DNA from 2 places in the Celerinatantimonas marina genome. Region 2 is predicted to be linked to the other one. Evidence: riboswitches for the same ligand, from Rfam matches in the RefSeq annotation. Region 2 holds a riboswitch; the other holds the start of a gene.
The links. Region 2 has a riboswitch for thiamine pyrophosphate ahead of thiC (phosphomethylpyrimidine synthase ThiC). Riboswitches for the same ligand answer to the same signal wherever they lie in the genome.
Positions count from the first base shown of each region.

Region 1: another riboswitch for thiamine pyrophosphate. It lies ahead of ABUE20_RS18305 (DMT family transporter); the one in region 2 lies ahead of thiC (phosphomethylpyrimidine synthase ThiC).

Region 1 is NZ_JBFNXK010000023.1:12,543-20,431, forward strand. It holds gene ABUE20_RS18285 (6-phospho-beta-glucosidase) at 1-634, opposite strand, end outside; gene ABUE20_RS18290 (LysR substrate-binding domain-containing protein) at 733-1,707, shown strand; gene ABUE20_RS18295 (hypothetical protein) at 1,751-2,077, opposite strand; gene ABUE20_RS18300 (SMP-30/gluconolactonase/LRE family protein) at 2,706-3,770, shown strand; gene ABUE20_RS18305 (DMT family transporter) at 3,846-4,832, opposite strand; TPP riboswitch at 4,879-4,968, opposite strand; gene ABUE20_RS18310 (hypothetical protein) at 5,201-5,626, opposite strand; gene ABUE20_RS18315 (endonuclease domain-containing protein) at 6,055-6,408, opposite strand; gene malT (HTH-type transcriptional regulator MalT) at 6,760-7,889, opposite strand, start outside.
Region 2 is NZ_JBFNXK010000008.1:173,929-181,817, reverse strand. It holds gene ABUE20_RS11100 (ATP-binding cassette domain-containing protein) at 1-677, opposite strand, end outside; gene ABUE20_RS11095 (GTP-binding protein) at 674-1,360, opposite strand; gene ABUE20_RS11090 (ABC transporter substrate-binding protein) at 1,363-2,379, opposite strand; TPP riboswitch at 2,636-2,750, shown strand; gene thiC (phosphomethylpyrimidine synthase ThiC) at 2,857-4,776, shown strand; gene thiE (thiamine phosphate synthase) at 4,763-6,292, shown strand; gene ABUE20_RS11075 (HesA/MoeB/ThiF family protein) at 6,296-7,063, shown strand; gene ABUE20_RS11070 (iron-containing alcohol dehydrogenase) at 7,564-7,889, shown strand, end outside.

The DNA.
Region 1 (7,889 bases), on a different contig from region 2:
CATCTAAAATTTTCCGAACCCAAATCAAATGGTTTAACCCGGCAACCTGCACGATCAACTTCGTTTCATCGGCATTCAGCAATTTAGCAATCCCTTTTTGTAAAATCACCGGCACGTTACACAGCCCAATGGCTTTCACATGGGAGTAACGCAAAATGGCTTCCGTAACCATCCCGGACGGATTGGTAAAGTTCAGCAACCAGGCATCTGGACAGTAACGCTCAATCTCTTTACAAATTTCTAATGCGATCGGAATCGTTCGATTGGCATTGGCAAAGCCGCCGAGCCCGTTGGTTTCCTGACCGATCATGCCGTATTTTAGCGAGATCCGCTCATCGCGAATTCGCCCTTCTAAACATCCGGCCCGGAACTGGGAACAAATAAAATCAGCCCCAGTTAAAGCTTCCATCCGATTTAAAGTGACATGGACCTGAATATGACTCAATTGATTGTTTTCCAGCATCCGTCGGGTCAATCCAGCAATAATGGTGACTTTTTCCCAACCTTCTTCGATATCCACCAACCATAGTTCCCGGATCGGCAGTTCATCTTTGCGTTTAATCAGCCCCTCAATCAGTTCCGGCGTATAGCTGGACCCGGCGCCAATAATCGCTATTTTCAGACCTTGTTTCATACGTTTTCCTTGTTATGGATAATCTCATCTGATTAAATAACAGCGAGTAACGCTCGACAAACCAAATATTTCCGCCTATGAATTAGATGAACTAATGTATGGATCCGACTCTTCACCATCAACAGTTATTGGCTAACATGCATACTTTTTGCTTGGCCGCGAATAGTTTGAGTTTTACCAAGGCGGCCGAAGCGCTGTGTATTACCCAAGGCGCAGTCAGTCAGCGCATTAAATGCTTAGAGGAGCAACTGGGATTTTCGTTGTTTGTGCGCATGACTCGAAAACTAGCGCTCACCGTGGAAGGACAGCGATTACTGGATGTATTAACGCCTTCATTTAATCGTATTTTTTCTGAGATCGACGATATCAAATTCAATGAGTTAAGCGGCGAATTATATATTGGCGTGGCGCCGACCTTCGCCAAGATCTGGTTGCTCCCCAAACTGACGGATTTCCATGAACAATATCCGAATCTGAATATGAAAATTCGTATGAAAGGCAGCCCACTAAACTTCCAGCAAGAACCGGTTGATATTGCCATTTATTACAGTGATGGTCGCCATCCCAATTTTGTGCATCAGCGATTATTTGATGAAGCACTCACGCCGGTATGCAGCCCAGATTATTTCCGAAAGCTGTTTGGCAGCGACACCTTGCCCAAGCACTGGGAATCACAATTTCGTGAGGCTACATTTATCCATAACACCGAATCATTAGAATTTATCCGTCCGGATGAAGAGTGGAATGAATGGCTCGATCGCCAAAGTAATCCAGCCCTTAAATCTGTGGATGTGTTAGCCAAGCACTACATTATTAATCACTGTGATATGACGATTGATGCCGCCGAAGCAGGAATGGGCATGAGCATGGCCCGCACGTTATTGGTGAGAGATCGACTGCGTCAGGGGGCTTTAGTAGCCCCATTTGAGCGAGTTAAAGCCAAATTGGGATACGATCTGATTTTTCCGATGAGTTATGCCAGTCGGCCTAAGATTCAGGCATTTATCCAATGGCTGAATACACAGATTACACTGGAATCTGTGTCACAGGATAAGACTCAACCCCCGACTTAAAGCTCAAAACAGGCGCTCAAACGCCTGTTTCAGAGCGGATGGCTCATACACCTTCTTCTTCCCCAATCGGTTCATTGCTAGTAGATAACCCGCCCCATAAATTCGTATCATTAAATCCAATATACAGCGGCTTTTCCTGCCGAAGCGTGTCTAAGATGGATCCCAACTGACTGCCGCTAAAACGAAGATACAAATATCCGGCACTGGTTTTTGAGCTAGCAGGGATCGAGGCGCCTTCCTGATAAAAATAGAGACTCCCCTTAAATGCATTATCATAGTAGCAATTAATAACCGCTGTTTGTTGATAACCATTGTCTTGGTTGTAATGATAAACACGATAATTATCTATTTCATAACTGGTAATCGCCATTAATTTATTCCTTCTATCCACTGAATGTCTCAGGCCTCATCATGTGGCCCACGGTTCTCGATCAACAACAATCTCAATAGGTCTTTATCCATCACTTCTCGCGCCCCACCTTCGAAGCATTACCCCCCGTCCACGGGGATCAATTAGAAGCGATGCTGCTACGCGTTATCATTTTTATCATTATTTGCATTTAAGTTACTTTTTTAAAAAAGGTATCAAAACGGAACCCTAAATAACCGCTTTAAGATCCACAACTCTTATGAGTTATAGGATAGGATCACACTTTTTACAAAGTTATTTATCAATAAATGAGGGCCGTTTATGGACACTTAAAAATCCCTACACTTGATGTTTATCACTCCAAAAGTCATGCGGTTATTGCATCTTCGGCCACCTCTTTGAGCGCTCGTTATTTTTTCCATTTCGAGTGTCGTTTTCAGATTCAGCTCACAAAATAACAACAAATTTGCATCATACAGTTGCGAAATATCATTCCCAGGGATAGTTTTCATATCGAAGTTACCGGTAACAGTTACGGGTAACAATTATCGGTCATCGAAATCAAACCGATAGGTTGTCATGTATATAACTCTATAAAACAAAACGAAAAATAACACCGGAGTATCCAATGGATCTGATTGAACATCGAAATATAAAAACAACATTACTCGCTGCCGCCCTACTCTTCCCGGCCGCAAGTAGTCTGGCGGCCCCAACAACCACTTCATCAACAGTTCCTTTACATGTCGAACGATTCGTTCCGGGAACCGAACAAATTATTCCGGAACAAGCATCACTAAAAATTCTGGCCCAAGGCTATCACTGGGTCGAGGGCCCGGTTTGGTATCAAAACCAATTGCTGTTCTCCGATATCCCAGACAATACTATCTATAGTTGGACTCCAGATTCTGGTGTGCATGTTTTTGCTAAAAAAACGGGATATCAGGGATCGGCACCTTTTGCGGGCATCGAACCGGGGTCAAACGGCATGGCCGTCGATCCTGAAGGGCGGTTAACGATCGCCGGACACGCCCGTCGCATGGTCTTCCGCCTTAATGGTTCACACTACAGTGATGGGATCACAACGCTCGCTATGCGTTATCAAGGAAAATTGCTCAATAGTCCGAACGATCTCATATATAAAAATGATGGCTCGTTGTACTTTACGGATCCCCCATACGGGCTGGAAACCCAGAGCGATAAAGATCCGAAAAAACAGTTGAAGGTTGACGGTGTTTACCGAATCATCGCAGCTAGCCAGTATGCCGGCGGCTCAGCGAAAAAACCGGTTCTGCAACAGCTGGTGACCGATTTACCTCGGCCCAATGGCATCGCTTTTTCTGCCGATGAAAAATACCTTTATGTCAGCAATTCCGAACCCCAAAAAATCTGGATGCGCTATCCGGTAAAAGCTGATGGTTCATTAGGCAAAGGTCAGGTGTTCTATGATGCCAGCCATGATCCTCAGCGTGGAAATCCCGATGGAATGGCCGTCGATCAAGACAATCATCTGTTCAGTGCTGGACCAGGTGGCGTCTGGGTCTTTTCACCTGAAGGCCAGCATCTGGCAACCCTGTCGATCCCGGAAAAAGTTGGCAATGTCACCTTTGGTGGTCAAGACCGGCAAACGCTATTTATCACGGCAACCGATAAAGTCTATGCCATCCACCTAAATGTGGCTGGATTGCATTAAGCTGCGATCCGATTCTTCATACGATTTTGCCCTAAACCTAAATGAAGCCTGATTCAACATCAGGCTTTATCTCATTTATTCGGCCATCACACGTTCACACAGACGGGCCCTTCGGCGCGCACCAAACTCCGACAGAACGATCCCAAGGCTCACACATCCCAATGCGACCCAATACACTGAGCTGAATCCAGCCCGCTCATCTGCAAACACCGCTAACGCCATCGCAGTACTAAACAACGGCAATAAATTCATCACTAATGCCGCCCGATTTCCCCCTAATGCAATCACGCCTTCCATATAGAACAACTTTGAAATAATTGCGATAAAGATCCCAACATAAACAATAATGGCAAGTGCTCGAGTGATTTGCAGCGAAGATGGATGCTCCGGCTCTAACCAGTGCCATTGCGAGCCACGCAACGAATCAAACAACCAAAATGGGGTGGCGACCAATAATGCCGCCAGACACATCGCCCACATCTGGCTACTCCAGTGTACTGATGATGGAGCCCGACGCAGCGCCAGCGAATATGCAGCATAGATCACAGCTGAGATCAGGATTAAACTATCCGCCGGCGTCGGCCGCCAACTCAGCAACGCTCCCAAAGCCCCATCGGTAAGTAACCACAACACCCCAAACAAAGAACAGCCAATACCGACACCTTGTAAATAATGCACTCGCTGGCGCATCAACAACACACTCAGCACGAGTGTCATCACGGGGATCAGGCTGTGAATAATCGCAACATTAACCGCCCGCGCACCATAGGCAAATGCACTATAGAGCAACAGATTAAAGACACAAAAGGCGCTTCCCCCCCAGATCAAAAACCACCATTTATGAGCCAGTAGTTGTGACCCGTCGGCCCGGATCCGACGCCAGAACATCAGTCCCAACACGACAGTCGCGACCAACCAACGATAAAAAGTCAATTGATAAGAACTCAACAGGCCAACCGACAGCTTGCCGATCACATTACTACTGGACCAAATGACCGGTGCCATCAGCAACATAAAATAAGGGTGAGGAAGTCCAGAACGTCGATTTACAAAGTGGTGCATGTTTTTTCCTTAAGTTACAGGAAGCCACATCCCCACAAAAAATGCGTGATAGGTGAGATGACTTCCCTACGATGGCATGATCCATATCAGGTGATGCGGGTATTTTCTCAGCCTTACGGCACCCCGAGTCGACATTGATTGTACACAGCCCGATGGCCAGTGGCTAGGGGCTGTTAAGCTTTCATGGTTGAATTTTGTTCAAATAAAACGCATTTTGAATAAGATGCGATCGAGGATGATTGATGAATGAAGCAAACCGGGCCTTAGTTCAGGATGGATTTAAACACACTGAATATCCTTTTCGAAAAACCCGAAACGGTCATCCGTACCGCTTCGGGACATCATGAACAAACAGCACCAACCCGCCACTAATGCGCAATCATGGCCAATACAATTCCCACCACAATGGCAACCGGGATCAGGATTATTAACCACTGCAACAGCGCCCGCAAAAGTGGCAAAATTGCAGCTCCAATAGCAGCACCGATCCCCATTCCCAAAAAGAAACCCTCTGGATTTCGGCCTCTATCCGAACCGATAAATCCCAGCCCAACCCCACAAATCAACGCCAGAATCACATAAACTTTCACCGGGATCTTATCGAATACCCGGTCTACCACATCCGGGGTCGCCGGTGTCGAGTCCTGATCGCGTTTCCGATGGCTCGGATCATCCAACTCATAACCTAGTTGCTTGGCTTTATAACGAACATGATAGCTTTCATGCTCCCCTAGCCAAATGCCCAATTTTACTTCGTCATCTTCCCGTTCTTGCTGTGATTTAGGACCCCACATACGTTCCCTCACTCGGCCATTATCCATCCTATATTGACTATATAATGAACGATTAAGTCCCGCAAATGAGATTTGTCAGGCCCCCACCGATTTAAACTATCGCGCCTATTGATCTCCCTTTTATTTTTTGACTCGGATATTTAATCTGATTTTTATAAAGAGTGGTGCGATATTAATTCAACAAAAAATACAGACGCCCAGCCTTCAAATTTATGGCGACAATATTCATTCTATTTTCAATAAGTAATCCGTTCATTTATCCAAATAATCATCAAGGAGTCGTTCGACAACCCCACCCTAACCCTCCCCTTAAAAAGGGGAGGGAATTACAAGAGAAGTACTTTTATCCAAGGGAAAATCTCTAACGCCGCCCTTTTTATTAAGGGAGAGGTCGGGAGGGGGTTAATTGATGCGATCCCCCCATCCTATCAATGCACCGCATTCCAAATCACCTGTAACACCATATCCAACTCATCCATGATTTGTTGATTGGTAAACCGTAAGATTTTTAATCCCAAGGAATCCATAAAATCATCACGCAGCTGATCATAATGCTGTGCATTTTTCACATAGTGACTATCACCATCTAGTTCTATCACCAACGCAAGCTTCGGACAGTAAAAATCAACGATGTAATTTCCAATACCATGCTGACGTCGAAATTTCACACCCAACTGTTGACCGCGAATTCGATGCCATAATCGCTGTTCTGGTTCAGGCATATGGCCCCGTAATTCCTGTCGTCGTTTTTTATTAGCTTTGGAGTTAAAAATATCGTTCATATGAATCATGCGATTACATGGAATAATGAGGTATTACCTCTCTATGGCTCCGCAGTTGTCAATAGATGGAACATCTATAATTGATATTTTTATTATTAAATTGATCGAAGTGACTGAAAAACCAACCCCACCCTAGCCCTCCCCTTCAAAAGGGAGGGGACAATGATTTTCTCCCCTTGATAAAAAGGAATTCGATAATTTCCATCCCCCCTGAGAAGAGGAACTCGGTCATTTCCATCCCCTTGATAAGGGGAATTCAGTAATTTCCATCCTTGAGAAAGGGGAACTCGGTAATTTCCTCCCCCTTGATAAGGGGGAGGTCAGGTGGGGGTTATACGTGATCCACTAAACTTATTCCGATTCTGAAGCATACCCCATCATCTGTAAAAATTGTTGAGCCTGAGCAATAGCTTCCCGGCGATGACTAATCCCCAATTTTTGATACAAATTACGAATATGCGTCTTAATCGTTGTCGCGGCCACATCCAGTTCGGTTGCGATCTGCTCATTGCTAAACCCAGAATAAATCAACCCGAGGACTTGCCATTCGCGGGTCGTCAACGGGCTCACTCGAACCAGCTCCGGTACATCCGGACGCTGTAATAATTGCTCCACAAACTGCTCATCAAAATGGGCGACTTTATGCTTATCGTGCTGATCGATCTGCCTCAATACCGAATGAGCCCGTTGAGTTTCCAGCTCACCTAATACATCCAATTGCAGCAATTGCCGTAACTGCTGCGCCAAAATTTCACCTTCGATGACAAAATGGCTGATAAATCCAGTCCGAGAGGCCAGTCGCAAAGCTTCAATCAATGCTTTTTGTGCGAGAACCGGCTGATCGCTGTGCCAATACAAACTATTCAGGATCAGATAGTTCCGATTTAAATCGCTCACCAACCCCAACTGCTCAGCATTCTTGTTCAACATCGTCAGCGTTTTTTCCGCCTCCTGATACTGGCCGACGATAATTTGTGCTCTGGCGATATTACGCCACTGTCCCTGCAGAAAATGATTTTCAGCCCCATCTGGTTGCATCGTGGTGGCCAGCCATTGTAATGCAGCATTACGATCGCCCGTCATCTGCCAATAAATCACCCGCGGTTTATCGACATTGATGATCCAGTCGATATGATTGTAACCGCCGCTGAGCAAATTCTCACAACGGCTCAGATGTACCCGGGCATTATCCAGATTCCCGCGGACTAAATCACACTTAGCTAACATGGCCAGACACTGCAACTGCTGGCGAGCCGGATAATGTGCGATAACATCCAACCCCTTGCGAGCGGCTTGTTCCGACTCATCCAGCCGACCCCAGGACCAGAGTAACTGCGAGCGCAATCGCAATAAAAATTCATGCATCGGAAGCTGTTGCAGATGCTCCGTTTCAACCAGCTGAAACGCGCGTACCTGCACTTCGTAAGCCGCCTGCAACAGCCCCTGTGCAATTAAAATTTCACTCTGTTGCAGCAATGACC
Region 2 (7,889 bases):
TGTCCGCCGGATAATCCGGTGATCGGGGTGTTGGCAGCGAAGGGTTCTCCGGCTAGTTGGTTGGCCTGATCCAGAATTGTCTGAACGATCTGTGGATTATCCTGATGCCGACTCTGTGCATGCAGTTGGATAAAATCGGCCACGGAGGTATCCATCACAAAATTCATATTTTGTGAAAGCTGGGCAACCAATTTATGCTCCAGTGAAAATCGGTGTTCCGGATCAGGGAGTTTGTCATCGATGAGAATCGTTCGTCCGGTTGGGGTATCTTTTTGTGCCAGCCATTCGATGTCAGCCAGAAGTCGGCTTTTCCCTGAGCCCGTGGGGCCGACAATACTAGTAATGGAACCTGGGCGCAGGGTTAGCGTGATGGGCTCGGCTTCACCACTTTTGTTATGGCCTGGCAATAGGGTGAGTGACTGAATGGAATAGACGGTCGGCTGCAACACTCCTTGTTGTTCCTGTAATAGGGTTAAAAAGTGTTCCAGTAATTGTTCCCGTGCATATCCGAGTTCTTCCAATTCGTTTTCATCCAAGTGTTGGATATATTCATTCAGTGTTTGTCGGGCCAAATAATTGGGGAGTTGCAGTCGGGTAAATTCCTCGGCTGCGACCGGAAAGTGACTGAATAATGTGATGAGGGGGGTATGTTCCCACGAAGGCGTTTGTTGATTCATGAGCTAGCCTTAATCTTTTTGATGTTGCCGAGCTGGAATTCATCGCCAATACGGGTTTCGCCCAGACAATAGGAGCATAGCGCGGCTGGCATGGCGAATCGTAACTTCCCTCCAGTCACCGTGACCGTTTCATCAGCTTGCGCTAATAGCCGAGCCAGTTCAAATGCTCCCTGACCGGTGATCCCATTCACTTGTAGAATCCGGGCCTTACTATTAGCCCGGCGAACCTGATAGGCGAACACTTCGCGTTCGGCCTGAGATACAATATCCCCTTTGGTAATCACTACGATATCCGCCAGTCGTAGCATCGGACCGATTTTCTTTGGTGTTTTTAAGCCCATCAGATTGTCGATGACGCATACGGCTAAAACGCCTCGGATGTGAGGGGAACAACGGTTACATAATCCAGCACTTTCCGTAAACAGGGTGGTGAATTTTTGCTCAATTCCCCACTGTAAACAATCTTCAATGTTGCTTACAAAGTAATGATCGGGACAAAGATTGCCTGATAATCCGACTTTGACGGGGACATCGAGAGCTTGGTAGCGCTGATCATCTTCTGTTGACAAGCAATCGAATTTGACAACGCCCATCTGCTGGGTTTGACGCATTTCGGTAATGACATGCGTGAGTACGGAAGTTTTCCCCGAAGATGGAGGGCCTGAGACTGTAATAAGTTTCATAATTATACCGTCATGAGTCCGGGCGCGAGCGCGTCGATAAAGGTCGTGTTTAAGTGTTCAGATTGTTTGGCGTGATCGGTCTGAAGCAGGATATCCCAGTCCGGGAAGAGATAGGGTTTGGACCAGTCCATCAACTCGGGTTTGATAAAACCGCCAAGGCTAAACACGGGTGTCATGTCCGGTCCTTTCAGAAAATCGATAATAGGTTGTAACTGTTTGAGTTTGTCTCGTTTGGCAAACAGCGTCATCGGGGTGAGTAGTGGACCATCTTTCAGTTCAATAATGGCGGCTCGTTTTCGGGATGGGAGTTGATTGATGATGGCATTGGGCAGAATGTTATAGGCCACCCGTTCTTTATCGTTGGAGTCAACGGCTTTGATGAGTTTCGAAAAATGTCGGACTCCTCCGATGTTTTGAGCCAGTTGGCAAATTCGTTCATCCCCATAGCGTTGGTGTAGGATTTGTAGCAGTGTCATACCTCCGACTTCACCGTGACAGCCGTGAATAGCAATTTGTCCTTGATAGATTGGATCGAGTAAATCTTCCCAAGTCTGGGGATAGGGGGGGGCGGTTTTCACGCTGAGATCACATAATAATGACCAGTTCCCAAAGGCAAAAAAACCAAGATTGTATTGCGTTGCCGCCTCTTTAAAACGAGAGGGAAACTGACTTACATCATCATTGATCCCCTGAAGCAGACCGGTATCCACAAATCGAGAACGAAACGGTTGCGAAAGTGCGGTTCGCATACTGGTACTGAGCCACAAGTCCGGTAACATTTCTGCATCAGAAACTTCTCGAAGGATCCCCTCTAGACCATGTGGGATCCCATCCATGATGGATGGGCAGTAGATCGGCATGTCGTGGCTGGCATTATAATCGTTGATAAACGTTTCAAGGACCATTTTAAATTTAACTTTGATGGGACAGGGAACAGACATCACGATATTCAGCGCTCCGGGCTGAAAAATCGGAGTTCCCATTTCGGTTTCTGGAATAGCGGTCGCAGTATCGGTCATAGCTATGCCTCTCTGAGCTGACGCAAAGTGAAAAAGAAGTCAATCTGATCCCTTGAGCAAGTTGTATACCAGAGTAATGAGTTTTTTGTAATTTAAATAAATTTCAATAAAAACAATTAATTATTGTGTACTAATCTCGAACTGAAATAATCCTCACATCGTGAATTGTTCGGTTGATTGTGGGGTTCCCGACAAAGTCAGGCATGGGGCACTTTGATGGGCCCTTGTGTTTTAGTCTTAAAAATTTATACTGATCGGCAACTTGTCGGAGTGCCGAAAGGCTGAGATTGTGACGCTCGTTCATTGAGCCCATAAGATCCGTATCACCTGATCAGGATAATGCCTGCGAAGGGAACAAGTGAGAAAACAGCGGTGATAAACGATGATCCATGACTTGGATTTTGAAATTTTCCGATGCTGATTCCCCCCTGTTGATACTCCCGACAAGCCTCCATATTTATGATTTGAGGCGATGTCATGCAAAAAACACCATCCAAAAATAGCACAGGATCGTTGATCCACGAACTCAAGGCTCAGACGTATCCCAATTCTGAAAAAGTTTATCTGCCCGGTTCCAGGCCCGATATTCAGGTGGCGATGCGAAAAGTTACGTTAACACCAACCCAGTTAGGCAGCGCCAAATCTCCGCGTTGGCAGCCCAATGAGCCGGTTTATCTGTATGATAATTCAGGTAGTTACAGTGATTTAAATGCGACGATTGATATTCGTCAGGGGCTTCACAAGATCCGGCAGTCATGGATCGAACAGCGTGATGATACTCAACAACTCACTCAGTTTAGCTCGGATTATGCCAAGGAGCGTTTATCTCGCGATGACGATTTTGAACTTCGGTTTCCGACTCAGCCGCTACCGCGGCGGGCGAAAGCCGGGCAAATTGTAACTCAGCTTCATTATGCCCGGGCTGGGATCATTACCCCGGAAATGGAATATATTGCCATCCGAGAGAATGGGGCTCGTGCGCAGCTGCGTGATGAAGTATTGGATCACCAACATGCTGGAGAATCTTTCGGCGCGGCGATTCCGGCTCAAATTAGTGCGGAATTCGTGCGATCCGAAGTTGCCCGGGGACGCGCGATTATCCCGGCCAATATCAATCATCCGGAAGCTGAACCGATGATTATCGGTCGAAATTTTTTGGTGAAGGTGAATGCCAATATCGGCAATTCAGCGATGAGTTCATCGATGGAAGAAGAAATCGAAAAATTGGTTTGGGCGACTCGCTGGGGTGCGGATACGGTAATGGATCTGTCAACCGGGCGCAATATTCATGAGATGCGGGAGTGGATCATTCGCAACTCTCCGGTTCCGATTGGAACCGTGCCGATTTATCAGGCGCTGGAAAAGGTCAATGGTATTGCTGAGCGCCTGAATTGGGAGATGTTTCGGGATACGCTCATTGAGCAGGCTGAACAAGGGGTGGATTACTTTACCATCCATGCCGGGCTTCGATTGCATCATGTGCCACTGACCGCCAATCGTCTGACCGGGATTGTGTCCCGGGGCGGCTCGATTATGGCGAAATGGTGTTTGGCCCATCATCAGGAAAGCTTTCTGTACACCCATTTTGCAGAAATCTGCGAGATCTGTCAGCAGTATGATGTGAGCCTGAGTCTTGGGGATGGGCTGCGTCCGGGCTCGATTGCCGATGCCAACGATGCGGCGCAGTTTGCTGAGCTGGAAACTTTGGGGGAACTCACCCAGATCGCCTGGCAGCATGAGGTGCAGGTCATCATTGAAGGACCGGGGCATATTCCGATGCAACGGATCCGGGAAAATATGGATCGGCAGTTAGCGCTATGTGATGAAGCCCCTTTTTATACCTTAGGGCCGTTAGTGACGGATATCTCGCCGGGGTATGATCACTTTTCATCGGGAATTGGTGCGGCGATGATCGGTTGGTATGGCTGTGCCATGTTGTGTTATGTCACGCCGAAGGAGCATCTTGGCTTACCAAATAAAGAGGATGTTAAACAAGGCTTGATCACCTATAAAATTGCTGCGCATGCCGCCGATCTGGCTAAAGGACATCCCGGGGCTCAGGTGCGGGATAACGCGATGAGTAAGGCTCGTTTTGAGTTTCGTTGGGAAGATCAGTTCAATCTGGCTCTGGATCCGGATACCGCCCGGGCTTATCACGATGCAACACTTCCTCAGCAATCAGCCAAAGTGGCGCATTTTTGTTCGATGTGTGGGCCTAAATTCTGTTCGATGAAAATCTCCCAAGAGGTTCGAGATTATGCTCAAGCGCGGGCTCAAGGCGATGCTATTGAGGTTCGGGTTGAAGAGGGGCTTTCTCAGATGGCGGAAAAATTTAAAGCCGGAGGTGATGAACTTTATCATAGCGTAGCAGGAGCTGATACTGATGAAAGACTCTGAAAATCAATCTCCCACTTGGATTATTGCCGCACAAGATAGCAGTGGGGGGGCTGGTATTGTGGCCGATCTGTTGACGATGCATGATCTGGACGTGACTCCTTCGGTCGTCATTACCGCGTTGACGGCTCAAAATAGCCAGCGATTGTTGGGGGTTGAAGCGTGCTCGAACGATTTTCTGGCATTGCAGTTGGAAGCGCTGGCACCGTTACCTCCTCGGGCGATTAAAATCGGTATGATCGCCAATGCTGAACAAGTGCGGCTGCTCACTCGCTTTTTAGCGTCATTTCGTCAGCATTATCCTTTGGTTAAAATCGTGATTGATCCGGTATTAGTTACCAGTAGTGGCTATACGTTGGCAGAAATAGAACGGTTGGATGAGTTTAAGCTGTTATTTGCACAGGCCGATTTAGTGACTCCCAATGCGAGTGAGCTAGCAACCTTAACAGGCCGGGAATTAAATTCTCCGGCGACCGTGCGTCAGGCAGCCATGGCGTTGGTTCAGGAATGTGGTTGTGCGGTATTAGCCAAAGGCGGACATAGTCCTCTGGAGAGTGCTCTGTGCTGCGATTTGATCTGCACGCCAACTTCTGTCAGGGCGATAAGCTGCGAGCGAATTGATACGGCGCATAGCCACGGGACCGGTTGCAGTTTATCCTCCGCTATTGCGGCTATGTTGGCGCGGGGGGAATCGTTGGTGGACGCCATTACCTTGGGCAAGGCTTATGTGACGGCGGGTTTACGTCAGGCCCGCGCTCAGCAGTCGCTGCCCGGAGCCGTGGCCCATGTGGGATGGCCGGTAGCGCGAGATGATTATCCTCGAGTTGAATCGGGACAAAGTCTTGTTGGTGCGGCTTTGGGACTGACGCATTACTGGCCTGAAGCCTCGACCGTTCCATTGGCTCGTTGCCGACAACCGCTAGGATTATATCCGGTCGTGGATAGTGTGGATTGGATTGAACGATTGCTGAAAGCCGGAGTTAAAACGATCCAGCTGCGAATTAAAGACCCACAAGATCCCCAATTGTCGGTACAGATTGCACGTAGTGTGGCATTAAGCCAACAGTATCAGGCGCAGCTGTTTATCAATGATTATTGGCAGTTGGCGATTCAGTATGGTGCCTATGGGGTTCATCTGGGTCAGAATGATATTGAAGCTGGTCGAGTCGATATTGAAGCCATTGCTCAGGCGGGGCTGCGATTGGGGATTAGTACCCATGGTTACTATGAGCTGATGCGAGCATTGCAACTGTCTCCTAGCTATGTTGCGATGGGACATGTCTTTGCGACCCAGACCAAAGCGATGGCGACCCAACCTTTAGGATTATCTCGGTTAGCCCGCTATTGTGCGCTGGTGGGCTCTGGTTGTCCTATTGTGGCGATTGGGGGGATTAATCGGAGCAATGCGGAGTCGGTGTTGGAGGCTGGGGCTGATAGTTTGGCGATTGTCAGTGCGATTACGGCCAGTGATCACCCAGAGCAAGTTGTTAGAGAATTGATGCAAATAATAGGAGAATAATCGATGGCCGATAATCAACTGAGTGATGCGGAACTCAAACGCTACAGTCGCCACTTACTGCTGGGTAAAGTGGGCGAGGCGGGGCAATTGCGTTTGCGTCAGGCTTCGGTGTTGATTGTCGGCATGGGAGGACTGGGATCTCCGGTAAGCTTGTACTTGGCCGCGGCCGGGATCGGTCGGCTGGTGATCGCTGATGATGATGTGGTGAGTGAATCTAATTTACAGCGACAGATTATTTATGGCGAATCCCAGCTGGGTGAACCTAAAGTGATGGCGGCTAAGGCTCGGCTGCATGATTTGAACTCATGGGTTCAGGTTAGGCCGGTGCAAAGGCGATTGAGCCAACAGGTCCTGGAAATGGAAGTGATGCAAGCGGATGTCGTTTTGGACTGTAGTGATAATATCGATACCCGCTACGCGGTAAGCGATGCTTGTTTAAAGGCTCGAGTACCTTTAGTGAGTGGGGCTGCTGTCGGACTAGATGGGCAGTTGATGGTGTTTGATTATCGTCAGGAAGATAGTGCTTGTTATCGCTGTTTGTTCCCTCAGGCTTCGGATGCGGTATTAAATTGTTCCACGGCGGGCGTTTTAGGGCCGATGGTTGGGCTGATTGGCTGCTCGCAAGCGTTAGAAGCCATTAAGTTGATTGTTGGGATCCCAAGTGACCAAGTCGGCCGTTTTAGTAGCTTTGATGGTATCAGCGGGGAGTGGTTTCATTTGCAAATGCATCGCTTGGCTACTTGTTCGTGTTGTAGTGAAACTTCACGTTGATGGCGTTTGTCTAGCTGATAGGGTTTTATTGGCGCAGTTTGCCATTAATCAGCGTATTTGAATTTGACCTTCGGATGATTTCTCCCACCCGACTAAACATAGAAAGATTGCCTAACAGTATAATCATTTATACGATTAGGCAATAATGATAGCGCATCGTATATTTATATTCGACTTGCTGACGTTACAATATCAACACTTCGTAACGAGCATCTTTTACGTGCAGTCGTCAATCTAAAAAATGCTGGTTCCCCGTGTTTGGGCGCAGTGTCGGACACGGGGCAAACGATTCAACTTGGTCCATTGGTCGATACATCGGCGAACGAGATCCTATTATTCTATACGCCTTATCGTCCGAGTATGGAAACGATGAGGAAACTCTTAATTTAGAGTGTTATCCCTAAACGGAATATTGGCCTAGCTGGCTATGAGCAACCCGCATGATGGGGAGCGCGGATACATCTATATTGAGAGTATCACGTCCAAGAAGGAAGTTTATTATGCAACTTGATTTCTCATACTATAACCCGACTACGATTCATTTCGGCAAAGACTCCTTGTCAAAACTGTCGGATGAACTGAAAAATTACGGTGAAACCGTGATGTTGGTTTACGGTCGCAACGCCATTAAGAAAAATGGCCTGTATGATCAAGTGACCACTATTTTGAAAGAAGCCGGTAAAAAAGTAGTTGAACTCTCAGGAGTAATGCCTAATCCAACTTATGACAAACTGATGGAAGGTTCGAAACTGGTTCGTGATCATCACGTGAGCCTGATCCTAGCGGTGGGCGGTGGTTCGGTGATCGATTGTGCGAAAGGGATCTC